Sphaerotilus montanus: one gene and its partner. The protein of the gene in region 1 interacts with the protein of each later gene in a pairwise test. Links are inferred from orthologs where the notes say so. Each region holds a gene or a part of one and is shown in the gene's direction. Other genes may lie near its edges.

Region 1 (6,021 bases):
CGAGCCGCTCGACGTCGTGCATCAGCGCCGGCTCGGTCAGCTCCAGCGTGAGCGTGCCGCCGGGCAGGCCGTGGTCGACCAGTGTCCTGAGCACGCCGGAGACGAAGTCGGGCTGGGCGATCTCCAGCCGCGAGACGTTGATCGCGATGCGCGGCACGTCCAGCCCCTGGTCGCGCCAGCGCCGGATCTGGTGGCAGGTGTTCTCCAGCACCCAGGTGCCGATCCGGGTGATGAGGCCGGTGTCTTCGGCGAGCGCGATGAACTCGACCGGCTCGATCCGGCCGAGGTCGCGGTCGCGCCAGCGCAGCAGGGCCTCGGCGCCCGTGAGCGCGCCGGTGTGCAGATCGGCCTGTGGCTGGAAATGCAGCTCGAAGCTCGATTGCGCCAGCGCCCGGCGCAGCGCTCCTTCCAGCTGCAGCCGGCGCATCGCGCCACGGCCCAGCGCCGAGCCATAGACGACACAGCCGTTGCGGCCCTGGCGCCTGGCCTCGTGCCGGGCCAGCGTGGCGTGCCGGATCAGCACCTCGGGCTGGTGGCCGTCGTGCGGAAACACGGCCACTCCCGCATGGCCCCCCACGACGAGGCGGTGGTCGCCCAGATCGACCGGGTCGTCGAGTCGCTGCAGGAGTTCGCAGGCCAGGGCCTCGGCGTCGGCGGACCGCGCCAGGGGCACGATGATCACGGCCAGCCCGTCGTCGCAGCGGGTCAACTGGGCCCGCAGACGACCGGCGTGGCGTGCCTCGATGGCCACCAGCGCCACCTGCAGCCGGTGTTCGATCGCCTGCTGGAGCGGCGCACGCAGGTCGGCGCCCAGGGTCAGCACGACCTCGTCGAAGCGCTCCAGACCCAGCAGCACCAGCGCGCCGACCTGCGCGCTGGCACTGGCGTGCTGCAGCACGCGGGTCAGCGGGGCGTGCAGCGTCGCGGCGATGTCCTCCGCAGCGGCGGGCCCGGCGCGCAGCCGGCCCAGGTGGCCGACGACGCGGACCAGCTCGTCCGGATGCGCGCTGGCGCGGACCAGCGACACGGCGCCGGCGTCGAGCGCGCGGTGGCGCAGCACGGTGGTGTCGTCCCCGGGTTGTGGCGAGAGCCAGGCGACCATGGGCGCTCCGCTGCCCGGGTCTGCACGCAGGTCGGCCGCGTGCTGGCGGTTCGCGCCGCGTGGCGGGCCGAACTCCCGCACCACGACATCGGCAGGCGCCTGCCCGTGCTCTCCCGGCAGCACCGGTTGCAGCCCGCGGTCCAGCAGGGCGCCCGCCAGCATCGCCCGCCAGGGGCGGCTGACCTGCAGCAGCACCCGCGTTGGCGGGCACGGACCGCCGTGCACGGCATCCAGGACGGGCAGCGTGCCGCGGTACGCTGTCGGTCCACTCGCGGAGGGCAGGGGGAAGGAAACCATGCCACCTTATCGGAGTGGTGCGGGCGGGCTTGATCCCCGCCCGGGCTGCCCAGGGACGGGCCATGTGCGGGGGCCCTACAATCCAACGCTTTGTCTCATCCGACAACCCTGTCCTTCCCCGTCGAGGAGTTCGAACGTGTTCATTTCCAATGCCTACGCACAGACCGCAGGCGCCGCAGCCGGTGGCATGTCATCCCTGACGCAGATGCTGCCGCTGGTGCTGATGTTCGTGGTGCTGTACTTCATCATGATCCGCCCCCAGATGAAGAAGCAGAAGGAGCACAAGGCCATGATCGACGCGCTCGGCAAGGGCGACGAGGTCGTCACCGGTGGTGGTCTGCTGGGCCGCATCACCAAGGTCGACGAGCAGTACGTGTCCGTCGAGATCGCCGGCAACGTGGTCGTGCAGCTCCAGCGCAGCGCGGTGGTCCAGGTCCTGCCCAAGGGCACGATCAAGTAATCTGCCCTCTGGCTCACCCACAATAGAGAGCGCGCCTGTCCCAGGCCGGTCAGCACGATGAATCGCTATCCCTGGTGGAAGTACCTGATCCTCGGCATCGCCGTGGTGGTGGGGCTGCTGTACACCCTGCCCAACTTCTTCGGCGAGGCGCCTGCCGTGCAGGTCTCCAGCGCCCGGGCCACGGTCAAGATCGACGCGGGCATGGTTTCGCGCGTGGAGCAGGCGGTCAAGGCGGCCGGGCTCCAGCCGGACTTCGTCCAGCTCGAAGGGCTGTCGGTGCGGGCCCGTCTGGCCGACACCGACGCGCAGCTCAAGGCGCGTGACGCGATCGTCAAGGCGCTCAATCCCGATCCGGCCGACCCGTCGTACATCGTCGCGCTGAACCTGGTCTCGCGCTCGCCGCAGTGGCTGACCAGCCTGCACGCGCTGCCGATGTACCTGGGTCTGGACCTGCGCGGCGGCGTGCACTTCCTGATGCAGGTCGACATGGCCGCGGCGCTGACCAAGAAGACCGAGTCGCTGACCAGCGACGTGCGCACGCTGCTGCGCGACAAGTCGATCCGCCACAGCGGCATCAACCGCGCCGGCGACAGCATCGAGGTCCGCCTGCGCGACCGCGAGACGCTCGACAAGGCGCGCCTGGCGCTGACCGACGCCCAGGCGGACGTGGCCTGGACCGAAGGCACCGACCCGGCCGAGCTCAAGCTGACCGGCCGCATCAAGCCCGAGGCGGTGCGCAACGTCGGCCAGCAGGCGCTGACGCAGAACATCAACACCCTGCACAACCGGATCAACGAACTCGGCGTGTCCGAGCCGGTGATCCAGCAGCAGGGCACCGACCGCGTGGTCGTGCAGCTGCCCGGCGTGCAGGACGTGGCCAAGGCCAAGGACATCATCGGCCGCACGGCGACACTCGAAGTGCGCATGGTCGACGACAGCGCCGAGGCGCAGGCCGCGCTGACCGGCAGCGGCCCCGTGCCCTTCGGCACCGAGAAGTTCCTGGAGCGCGGCGGCGTGCCCATCATCGTCAAGCGCCAGGTGGTGCTGACGGGCGAGAACCTCACCGACGCGCAGGCCGGTTTCGACGACACCCAGCAGCCCGCCGTCCACCTGACGCTCGATGCCCGCGGCTCGCGCATCTTCCGCGACGTGACGCGCGAGAGCATCGGCAAGCGCATGGCCATCCTGCTGTTCGAGAAGGGCAAGGGCGAGGTCGTGACCGCGCCGGTGATCCGTTCGGAAATCGGTGGGGGCCGCGTGCAGATCTCGGGCTCGATGACGCCGATGGAGTCGGCCGACACCGCGCTGCTGCTGCGTGCCGGCTCCCTGGCTGCGCCGATGGAGATCATCGAGGAGCGCCTGATCGGCCCGAGCCTGGGCGCCGAGAACATCACCAAGGGCTTTGACAGCGTGCTGTACGGCTTCATCGCCATCGCCATCTTCATGTCCGCCTACTACATGCTGTTCGGCGTGTTCTCGACGCTGGCACTGGGCGTGAACCTGCTGCTGCTGGTGGCCATCCTGTCGATGCTGCAGGCCACGCTCACGCTGCCGGGCATCGCCGCCATCGCGCTGGTGCTGGGCATGGCGATCGACGCCAACGTGCTGATCAACGAGCGCGTGCGCGAGGAACTGCGCAGCGGCACCTCGCCGCAGATGGCCATCCACCTCGGCTACGAGCGGGCCTTCGCCACCATCCTGGACTCGAACGTGACGACGCTGATCGCCGGCGTGGCGCTGCTGGCCTTCGGCTCGGGGCCGGTGCGCGGCTTCGCGGTGGTGCATTGCCTGGGCATCCTGACCTCGATGTTCTCGGCCGTGTTCTTCTCGCGCGGGCTGGTCAATCTCTGGTACGGCCGCAAGAAGAAGCTGCAGGGCGTCTCGATCGGTCAGGTCTGGAAGCCGGCGTCCGTGCCGGGTTCCTCGCCGACCACGACCGCCGTCACCACCCCCAAGGCCTGACAGGAGCCCGCCATGGAATTCTTCCGTTTCCGGCGCGACATCCCGTTCATGCGGCATGCGCTGGTGTTCAACGTCATCTCCTTCGTCACCTTCGCGCTGGCGGTGTTCTTCCTGTTCACGCGCGGGTTGCACCTGTCGATCGAGTTCACGGGCGGCACGGTCATCGAGACCGAGTACGCCCAGAGCGCCGACATCGCCAAGGTGCGCTCGACCGTCGAGGCGATGAACTTCGGCGAGGTGCAGGTGCAGAAGTTCGGCACCTCGCGCGACGTGCTGATCCGCCTGCCGCTGCGGGGCGATGTCAAGCAGTCCGAGGTGGTGGGCCGCGTCTACGCGCAGCTCTGTGCCGCCGAGGGTGGCCTGCTCAAGCCGGTGCAGACCACCACGCCCAAGGGCGAGACCATCAGCCGCCAGGCCTGCGAGGCCGGCTCCGGCGCCACCGCCACCGAGCCGCTCAAGCTGACCCGCAGCGAGTTCGTCGGCCCGCAGGTCGGCAAGGAGCTCGCCGAGGACGGGCTCAAGGCGCTGGCCTTCGTGGTCGCCGGCATCATGATCTATCTGGCCGTGCGCTTCGAGTGGAAGTTCGCGGTCGCCGCGATCATCGCCAACCTGCACGACGTGATCATCATCCTGGGCTTCTTTGCCTTCTTCCAGTGGGAGTTCTCGCTGGCGGTGCTGGCGGCGGTGCTGGCGGTGCTGGGCTACTCGGTCAACGAGTCGGTGGTGATCTTCGACCGGATCCGCGAGGCCTTCCGCAAGTTCCGCAAGATGACGACGTCCGAGGTCATCGACCACGCCATCACCAGCACGATGAGCCGCACGATCATCACGCACGGCTCGACGCAGATGATGGTGCTGTCGATGCTGCTGTTCGGCGGCCCGACGCTGCACTACTTCGCCCTGGCGCTGACGATCGGCATCCTGTTCGGCATCTACTCGTCGGTGTTCGTGGCCGCGGCCATCGCGATGTGGCTGGGTGTCAAGCGTGAGGATCTGATCGGCAACGTCCGCAAGGACCAGGATCCGAACGATCCGAATTCAGGCGCAGTGGTCTGACGCCCGCGCGCATTTGGCTGGTGTAGAGTAGGCGGTTCTTTCATCTTCTGATCCGTTCGCACGGACTCCGGCTCGACACCCATGGCCTCCGCTGCTGCCCCGTCCTCGGTTCTTGCTGCGCAGGCCCGCCGCCTCTACTGCGATCAGGTTTCCAGAAGCCTGAACCGCACGGTGCGCGCGGTCATCGACCGGCTGCGCGAGCAGTGCACGCAGGTCGGTCCTCCCGACCTCATGCTCAAGCGCCGTGACCTGCTGGTCGATCTGCCGCGTCAGGCCGGCAACTGGCAGCAGCTGTTCGTGGCGCAGCTGGCCGCGGTGCTGGCCGGCCGTCCGAACCCTGCGCACGGCTCCCGGCCCGTCGCCACGCAGGTGGGTGACCTGGCGCTGGTCGATGACTCGACGATCGATCTGGAGATCCTGGTGTCGCGCATGGCCCTGGCCATGATGGACAAGGCGAGCTGGGAGTTCTCCGACCTGCGCTACCGCATGTCGGCGCTGGACCGCCGCGACGAGATGGAGCCGCAGGACATCCTCCGTCCGCACGCGCTGGCACGCGCCGCCGTGGACAGCTGGCGCACCGCCGGACTGTCGGTCGAGCACTGGCGTCTGGTGCAGGCCCCGCTGCACGAAGAGTTTGCCGGGCTGGTCCATGAGGCCTACCACGAGACCAACCGCTGGCTGATCGGCCAGGGGGTGTGTCCGGAAGTCAACCTGCGCCAGTTCATCCGGCGCAGCCGGGATGCCGGACCGCCGCCGGTTGCGCCCGTGGCGGGCGGCGGTGGCGCTGGCGGCGGCAGCCACTCGACGGGTGGGATGCGCGCATCTGCAGGCGGATCCGGTGGCGGCAGTGGTGGTGGTGGCGGCTCCGTTGTTCCTGGTGCGCCGGTTGCTGCTTCTGGCGAGCGCTTCCCTTCGCCGCCGAGCTTGCAGGCCCGTGCCGATGCAGCCTCCGGCGCCGGGGGCTACCAGGGCATGACACCCCAGAATGCCCACCAGTACGCCCCCACCGTGATGGCCGGGCTGGGCAAAGCGGCCGGGGGCGGGGATGCCGGCCTGACCGGCCGCGGCGACGTGCAGGAAGAGACCCGCATGATGACGCGCTCGCCCGGGCTGCTGCGCAGCATCGAGCAGGCCGAAGCCGTGC
Region 2 (6,134 bases), 1.8 Mb from region 1 along the record:
TTCACCGAGCCGTCGGCCGAGGTGGACATCGCCTTCTCGTCCGGGCCGCTCAAGGGGCGCTGGCTGGAAGTGGCCGGCTCCGGGCAGGTGCATCCGAACGTGGTGCGCAACTACGGGCTCGACCCCGAGCGCTACATCGGCTTCGCCTTCGGCATGGGGCCGGACCGGCTGACCATGCTGCGCTACGGCGTCAACGACCTGCGGCTGTTCTTCGAGGGCGATCTGCGCTTCCTCGGCCAGTTCCGCTGATTGATCCGCTGACTCGCTGATCCGCCACCGCCCAAGCCCCAGAGCCCGGACAAGGACACCTGAGATGCAATTCCCCGAATCGTGGTTGCGCGAATACTGCAACCCTGACCTGACCACGCAACAGCTCGCCGACCTGCTCACCATGTCCGGCATGGAAGTGGAAGAACTCCAGCCGGTCGCGCCGCCGTTCACCGGCATCGTCGTCGCCGAGATCCTCACCGCCGAGCAGCACCCGAACGCCGACCGCCTGCGCGTCTGCACCGTCGACGCCGGCCCGCACAGCAAGGACGGCCCGCTGCAGATTGTCTGCGGCGCGCCGAACGCCCGCGCCGGCATCAAGATCCCGCTGGCCACCGTCGGCGCCGAACTGCCCCCGGGCGAGGACGGCAAGCCCTTCAAGATCGGCAAGGGCAAGCTGCGCGGCGTCGAGAGCCAGGGCATGCTGTGCTCGGCGCGCGAGCTGAAGCTGTCCGAGGACCACGGCGGCCTGCTGGAACTCCCGCTGGACGCCCCCGTCGGCCAGGACATCCGCGCATTCCTGAACCTCGACGACACCCTGTTCACGCTCAAGCTCACGCCCAACCTCGGCCACGCGCTGAGCGTCTACGGCGTGGCCCGCGAAGTGGCCGCGCTGACCGGCGCTCCACTGAAGACGCTGCCGACCGCGCCGGTCGTGCCCACGCTGGATGACACGCTGTCCATCACCGTCGAGGCGCCCGACCTGTGCGGTCGCTTCTCCGGCCGCATCGTGCGCGGCATCGACACGAAGGCCAAGACGCCCGCGTGGATGGTCGACCGCCTGGCGCGCTGCGGGCAACGCTCGGTCAGCGCACTGGTGGACATCTCGAACTACGTCATGTTCGAGACCGGCCAGCCGACGCACATCTTCGACCTCGACAAGATCCACGGCGGCCTGACGGTGCGCTGGGGCCGCGAGGGCGAGACGCTCAAGCTGCTCAACGGCAACACCATCACCGTCGATGCGCAGGTCGGCGTCATCGCCGACACGCAGGCCGTCGAATCGCTCGCCGGCATCATGGGCGGCGACGCGACCTCGGTGGGTGACGACACGACCAACGTCTACGTCGAAGCCGCCTTCTGGTGGCCGGACGCCGTTGCCGGCCGCTCGCGCCGCTACAACTTCAGCACCGACGCCGGCCACCGCTACGAGCGCGGCGTCGACCCCGCCCACACCGTCGAGCGCATCGAGCGCATCACCACGCTGATCCAGCAGATCTGCGGCGGCGAGGCGACGGCGTGCGGCCCGGTGACGGACGCGATCGTGAACCTGCCGGCGAAGAAGCCGGTGGCGCTGCGTGTGGCGCGTGCCGCCAAGGTGATCGGCATGCCGGTGACGCAGGCGCAGTGCAGCGAGGTGCTGACCCGCCTTGGCCTGTCGTTCACCGAGTCGGACGGTGTGCTGACCGTGACGCCGCCGAGCTGGCGCTTCGACATCGAGATCGAGGAAGACCTGATCGAGGAAGTCATCCGCGTCATCGGCTTCGACCAGCTTCCGCTGACCGCGCCGGTCGCCCCGGTGACCGCCCGCGTGCGCCCGGAAGCCCAGCGCGGCAGCTACGCGCTGCGCCGTTCGGTCGCGGCACTCGACTACCAGGAAACGATCAACTTCTCGTTCGTCGAAGAGCGCTGGGAAACCGAGCTTGCCGGCAACACCCACCCGATCCGCCTGCTGAACCCGATCGCCGCACCGCTGTCGGTGATGCGCTCCAGCCTGATCGGCAGCCTCGTGCAGGTGCTGCGCCACAACCTGACGCGCCGCGCGCCGCGGGTGCGCGTGTTCGAACTCGGTCGCGTGTTCCAGCGCGATGCGTCGGTGCAGACCAGCGAGCAGAGCGTCGTCGGCATCGACCAGCCGCTGCGCGTGGCCGGTCTGGCCTGGGGCGCGGCCGAGCCGGTGCAGTGGGGCGTGAAGGAGCGGGCGGTCGATTTCTTCGACGTGAAGGCCGATGTCGAGGCGCTGGTCGCCCCGCGCGTGGCCCGCTTCGTCGCCGCCGAGCACCCCGCGATGCACCCGGGCCGCTGCGCCCGCGTCGAGCTGGACGGCGTGGCGATCGGCTTCGTCGGCGAGCTGCACCCGCGCTGGCGCCAGGCGTATGAGCTGCCGGCGGGGCAGGGCGCGCCGGTGCTGTTCGAGCTGGACGTGCCGGCGCTGCTGGCCCGCGATGTGCCCGCCTACCAGGCGGTGCCGCGCCAGCAGGCGGTCACGCGCGACATCGCGGTGATCGTCGGCGACACGGTGGGCCATGACGCGGTGATCACCAGCCTGCTGGCCGCGCCCACCGGCGGTCTGCTGCGCAGCGCGAAGCTGTTCGACGTCTACCGCCCTGCGGCAGGTGCCGCCGGCTTCGAGCCTGGCGAGCGCAGTCTGGCGATCCGGCTGGAACTGCTGGATGATGAAGCGCCGCTGACGGACGCCCGCAGCGACGAGGCGGTCAAGGCTGCACTCGACGCGGTGCAGCGCGATCTGGGCGCACGTCTGCGCGGCGCATGACCCTGCGCCCCGCGATGCCCCCGCACCGACCGACCGATCCGACCCACCGCACGGCCACCGCCCATGGATGAAGAACCCGACTTCCTGCTGCCTGACGACGACGATGCGCCCACGCTCACCAAGGCCGAGCTGGCCGAACTGCTCTTCGAGCGGCTCGGCCTGAACAAGCGCGAATCCAAGGACATGGTCGAGGCGTTCTTCGAGTTCGTCCATGCGTCGCTGGCGAAGGGGGACGATGTCAAGCTGTCGGGCTTCGGAAACTTCCAGGTCCGCCGCAAGGCACCGCGTCCGGGGCGCAACCCGCGCACCGGCGAGTCGATCCCGATCCGCGCGCGCAACGTCGTCACCTTCCACGCCAGCCACAAGCTCAAGGCCGTGGTGCAGGGCGAAATTCCGCCGGAAGGCGACTTCGAGTAAAGTCGGCGCACCCGTGCCGACTCTCCGAACCCATTGATTTGCAATGGAAATCCAGCTTCCTGCGATCCCCGACAAGCGTTACTTCACCATTGGTGAGGTGAGCGAGCTGTGTGGCGTCAAGCCGCATGTGCTGCGCTACTGGGAGCAGGAGTTCGCGCAGCTCCGCCCGGTCAAGCGGCGCGGCAACCGCCGCTATTACCAGCACCATGAAGTGCTGCTGATCCGGCGCATCCGCGACCTGCTGTACGAGCAGGGGTTCACCATCAGCGGCGCGCGCAACCGGCTGGCCGAGCTCGGCCCGGCGGCCGCGCGTGCGCTCGACGACGACAATCTGGCCGGCGAAGACCTGTCCATGCCGCACCTGATTCTCGGCGGCGGTCGGGTCGATGCGACGCTGCTGATGCCGTCCTCGGTGCCGCGTGCCGGTGCGATCCTGGCACCGATGCCTGCCGTGCCGGTGCCGGGTCGGGTGACCAGCACCGATGTCCCCACGCCGCAGGTGGCCCGCGACGCACTGGTGCGCAGCGGTGCCCGCAGCCTGCGCGAGGAACTGCTCCTGATCCGCGCGCTGCTGGATCCGGAGTCGCCAGACGTGCCAGACATCGTCCTCGGATAAAAATCTCCACAGAGGCTGGACGAACTGATTGATTCCGGCATACAATCACTTTCTCAGCAGTCGGGGCGTAGCGCAGCCTGGTAGCGCACTTGCATGGGGTGCAAGGGGTCGTGAGTTCGAATCCCACCGTCCCGACCAATGAATTCAATGGGTTAGCTCTCACAAGGAGCTAGCCCATTGGCCTTTCTGGGGTCCGATCGCTGATTTCTGGCAATTCGCTGGCAATTCGTCGGCTGTTGGGCAACTTCAGGGCACCGCTGCGACGTGGTCCCGTGGTCCCGTGGTGCTCTGGCGCGGTCTACGCCTTGATTTTCCTTTTGGGCAGATAAATTCTGCGCACGAGGGGGGCGCGGTGTCCCGAGGTGGTTCCGGTTGGAGTTTTGCACCCCCCCGGGTGTGTCCATCGGATCTTCTGGCGCGGGTGTCCCTATCGCCAGCCCTTCGTGTCGATCGCCGCCAGGCGTCCCTGTAGCCGTCCGGTCAGGACTTCGTATTCCCTCAGCATGGCTTCCGCGGCGTCGTTGTGCGCGGCGTACAGCCGGAAGTACGTCTTCCAGTGCATCCCCTTGGGTTTGCCGCCGTCGCCGTTCAAGATGCCCGGTTGCCACTGCAGGCGCTCGCGCAGCTTGTCGGCCTTGCGGGTGGACCGGTCGGCCTCGGACTCGCGCTGGCTTCGATAGGCCAGGTCGTGGCATCGACGGCAGGCGAACACCGATCCGCTGTAAAGCAGCGCCACCCTCCGGCCACAGCCGACCGCCGGGCATCTCCACCACGCACGATCGCCGCCGAAGTGGCAGGGTGTCCAGTCCAGGCGGACCGGATAGGCCATGTCCTGCCATTCGCCGCCGCGCGACCGCTGGCGGTAGTCCAGCCGCACCGCGTCGGCCTGCACGCAGATGTCGATGGATGCGGTTGTCTCTCCACCGCGGGACCAGCGCCACCGAAACGCTGAATCTGGCTTCAGCAGCCCGTCCCGCTGCAACCTGCGCACGTCCAGCGCCCGCACGTCGTCCGTGCAGTCCTTGCCGCGGCTTCCGCGCCGCCCGCTTCCGAATCCGCCCATGGTTCGCACCTCCGATTTTTTTGCCGAAATCAATAGGCAAATTACACCAGTTGTGCGGACCATCTGGAAACCTTGCGTCCCGTTCAGCCCTCGCTGTGCCGGTGCAGGATGTCCTGAATCTCGGCCGGCTGGAACGCCACATCCCAGCACCAGGAACCGAAACCCCCCTTGGCGTTGACGGCATCGACCCACAGTTTCAGCGCGTCCCGCTTGGCTGCGTTCTGCGGGGAGTCCTCGCCCTTGATTTCCAGCACCAGTGTCTTGCCATTGGCCAGGCGGATGATGAAGTCGGGCAGGTAGCGGCGTTTGGATCCGCCCCACAGGTAATGCACCTGATAACCCAGGTGGTCGTTCTTGGCGTAGGCGGTGACCAGGTCGCTTTTGTCGAACAGGGTGGCCGCGTAGATTTCCCAGGTGCTGTCGCCGACCACGTGGCTGATCTGGGACTTCTGCGCAGGCTGGTTGCCCTTGGTCGTGTACCAGGTGCGCATGTTCCGGGTCGATCCGATTGGCTGCTCGGGGTCGAATACCGGTTCAATGCTGGCGACGTTCTGCTGTTCCACGTACTTGACCAGGTGCTGAACCACCAGGTCGATGTTCAGGGCGATCAGGATGCGCCGCCGCAGTCCGTCCGAATGGAACAGGCTCGGGATCTCCAGTTTCCCGGACACGTGGATGAACTGCTCCACCAGCCGGATCAACTGGAACACCAGATATTCCCGGTTGCCCTTGAAGTTCCCGCCGAACTGGTCGAACGCCTTGCGCGCCGCCTGAAACACGATGCGCTGTTCCCGGAAGTCCTCGGGCAGTTTGGACAGGTCAATGCTGGCGACTTTCGACAGGTCCGCCACACCGCCGACGGCGGGCGCCAGATCGGCCGACAGCGGGGTTTTTGCCGGGTCCAGGGCCAGCGGCTTCACCTCGCTCCATTTCACCGCCAGCGTGGGTTTCACGACGATGTCCACGCGCAGGAGATTGGGCCAGCGAACTTCCAGGTCGTTGCGGGTGGGCAGGGATTCGATTTGCGTGCTGGGTTTCGGTGGCGGCGGTGCATCGCCCCCTTCGCCGGCATCGACGAACACCGACAGCGGGACGCCGAACACGTTGACGTACTCGGGCACGAACAGGCCGTTCTCGTCTCGGTCGTAGCTGACGCGGCGCAGTCCGCGGCCGATCACCTGCTCGCACAGCAGCTGGCTGGTGAAGGCGCGCAGACCCATGATGTGGGTGACGTTCTTCGCGTCCCAGCCTTCGGACAGCATCGCCACGGAAATGAC

Evidence for each region.
Region 2: the proteins of secD (region 1) and pheT interact in binary tests that used the Escherichia coli proteins (3 or more experiments, as listed by UniProt). The link is inferred for Sphaerotilus montanus from one-to-one orthologs.

Annotation. Positions count from the first base shown.
Region 1 is NZ_JACCFH010000001.1:2,098,209-2,104,229, forward strand. The notes cover bases 1,445-4,368. They hold secD (protein translocase subunit SecD), read left to right. Parts: upstream 1,445-1,916; coding sequence 1,917-3,821; downstream 3,822-4,368. Other genes in these bases: yajC (preprotein translocase subunit YajC), read left to right, coding at 1,536-1,859; secF (protein translocase subunit SecF), read left to right, coding at 3,834-4,368. Also shown: BDD16_RS09535 (putative bifunctional diguanylate cyclase/phosphodiesterase), read right to left, coding at 1-1,399; more of secF, read left to right, coding at 4,369-4,877; BDD16_RS09555 (DUF1631 family protein), read left to right, coding at 4,959-6,021. UniProt on the Escherichia coli protein: Part of the Sec protein translocase complex. Interacts with the SecYEG preprotein conducting channel. SecDF uses the proton motive force (PMF) to complete protein translocation after the ATP-dependent function of SecA.
Region 2 is NZ_JACCFH010000001.1:3,908,752-3,914,885, forward strand. The notes cover bases 1-3,037. They hold pheT (phenylalanine--tRNA ligase subunit beta), read left to right. Parts: upstream 1-313; coding sequence 314-2,761; downstream 2,762-3,037. Other genes in these bases: pheS (phenylalanine--tRNA ligase subunit alpha), read left to right, coding at 1-249; BDD16_RS17800 (integration host factor subunit alpha), read left to right, coding at 2,825-3,037. In the rest of the region: more of BDD16_RS17800, read left to right, coding at 3,038-3,178; BDD16_RS17815 (hypothetical protein), read right to left, coding at 4,222-4,857; BDD16_RS17820 (BPTD_3080 family restriction endonuclease), read right to left, coding at 4,941-6,134.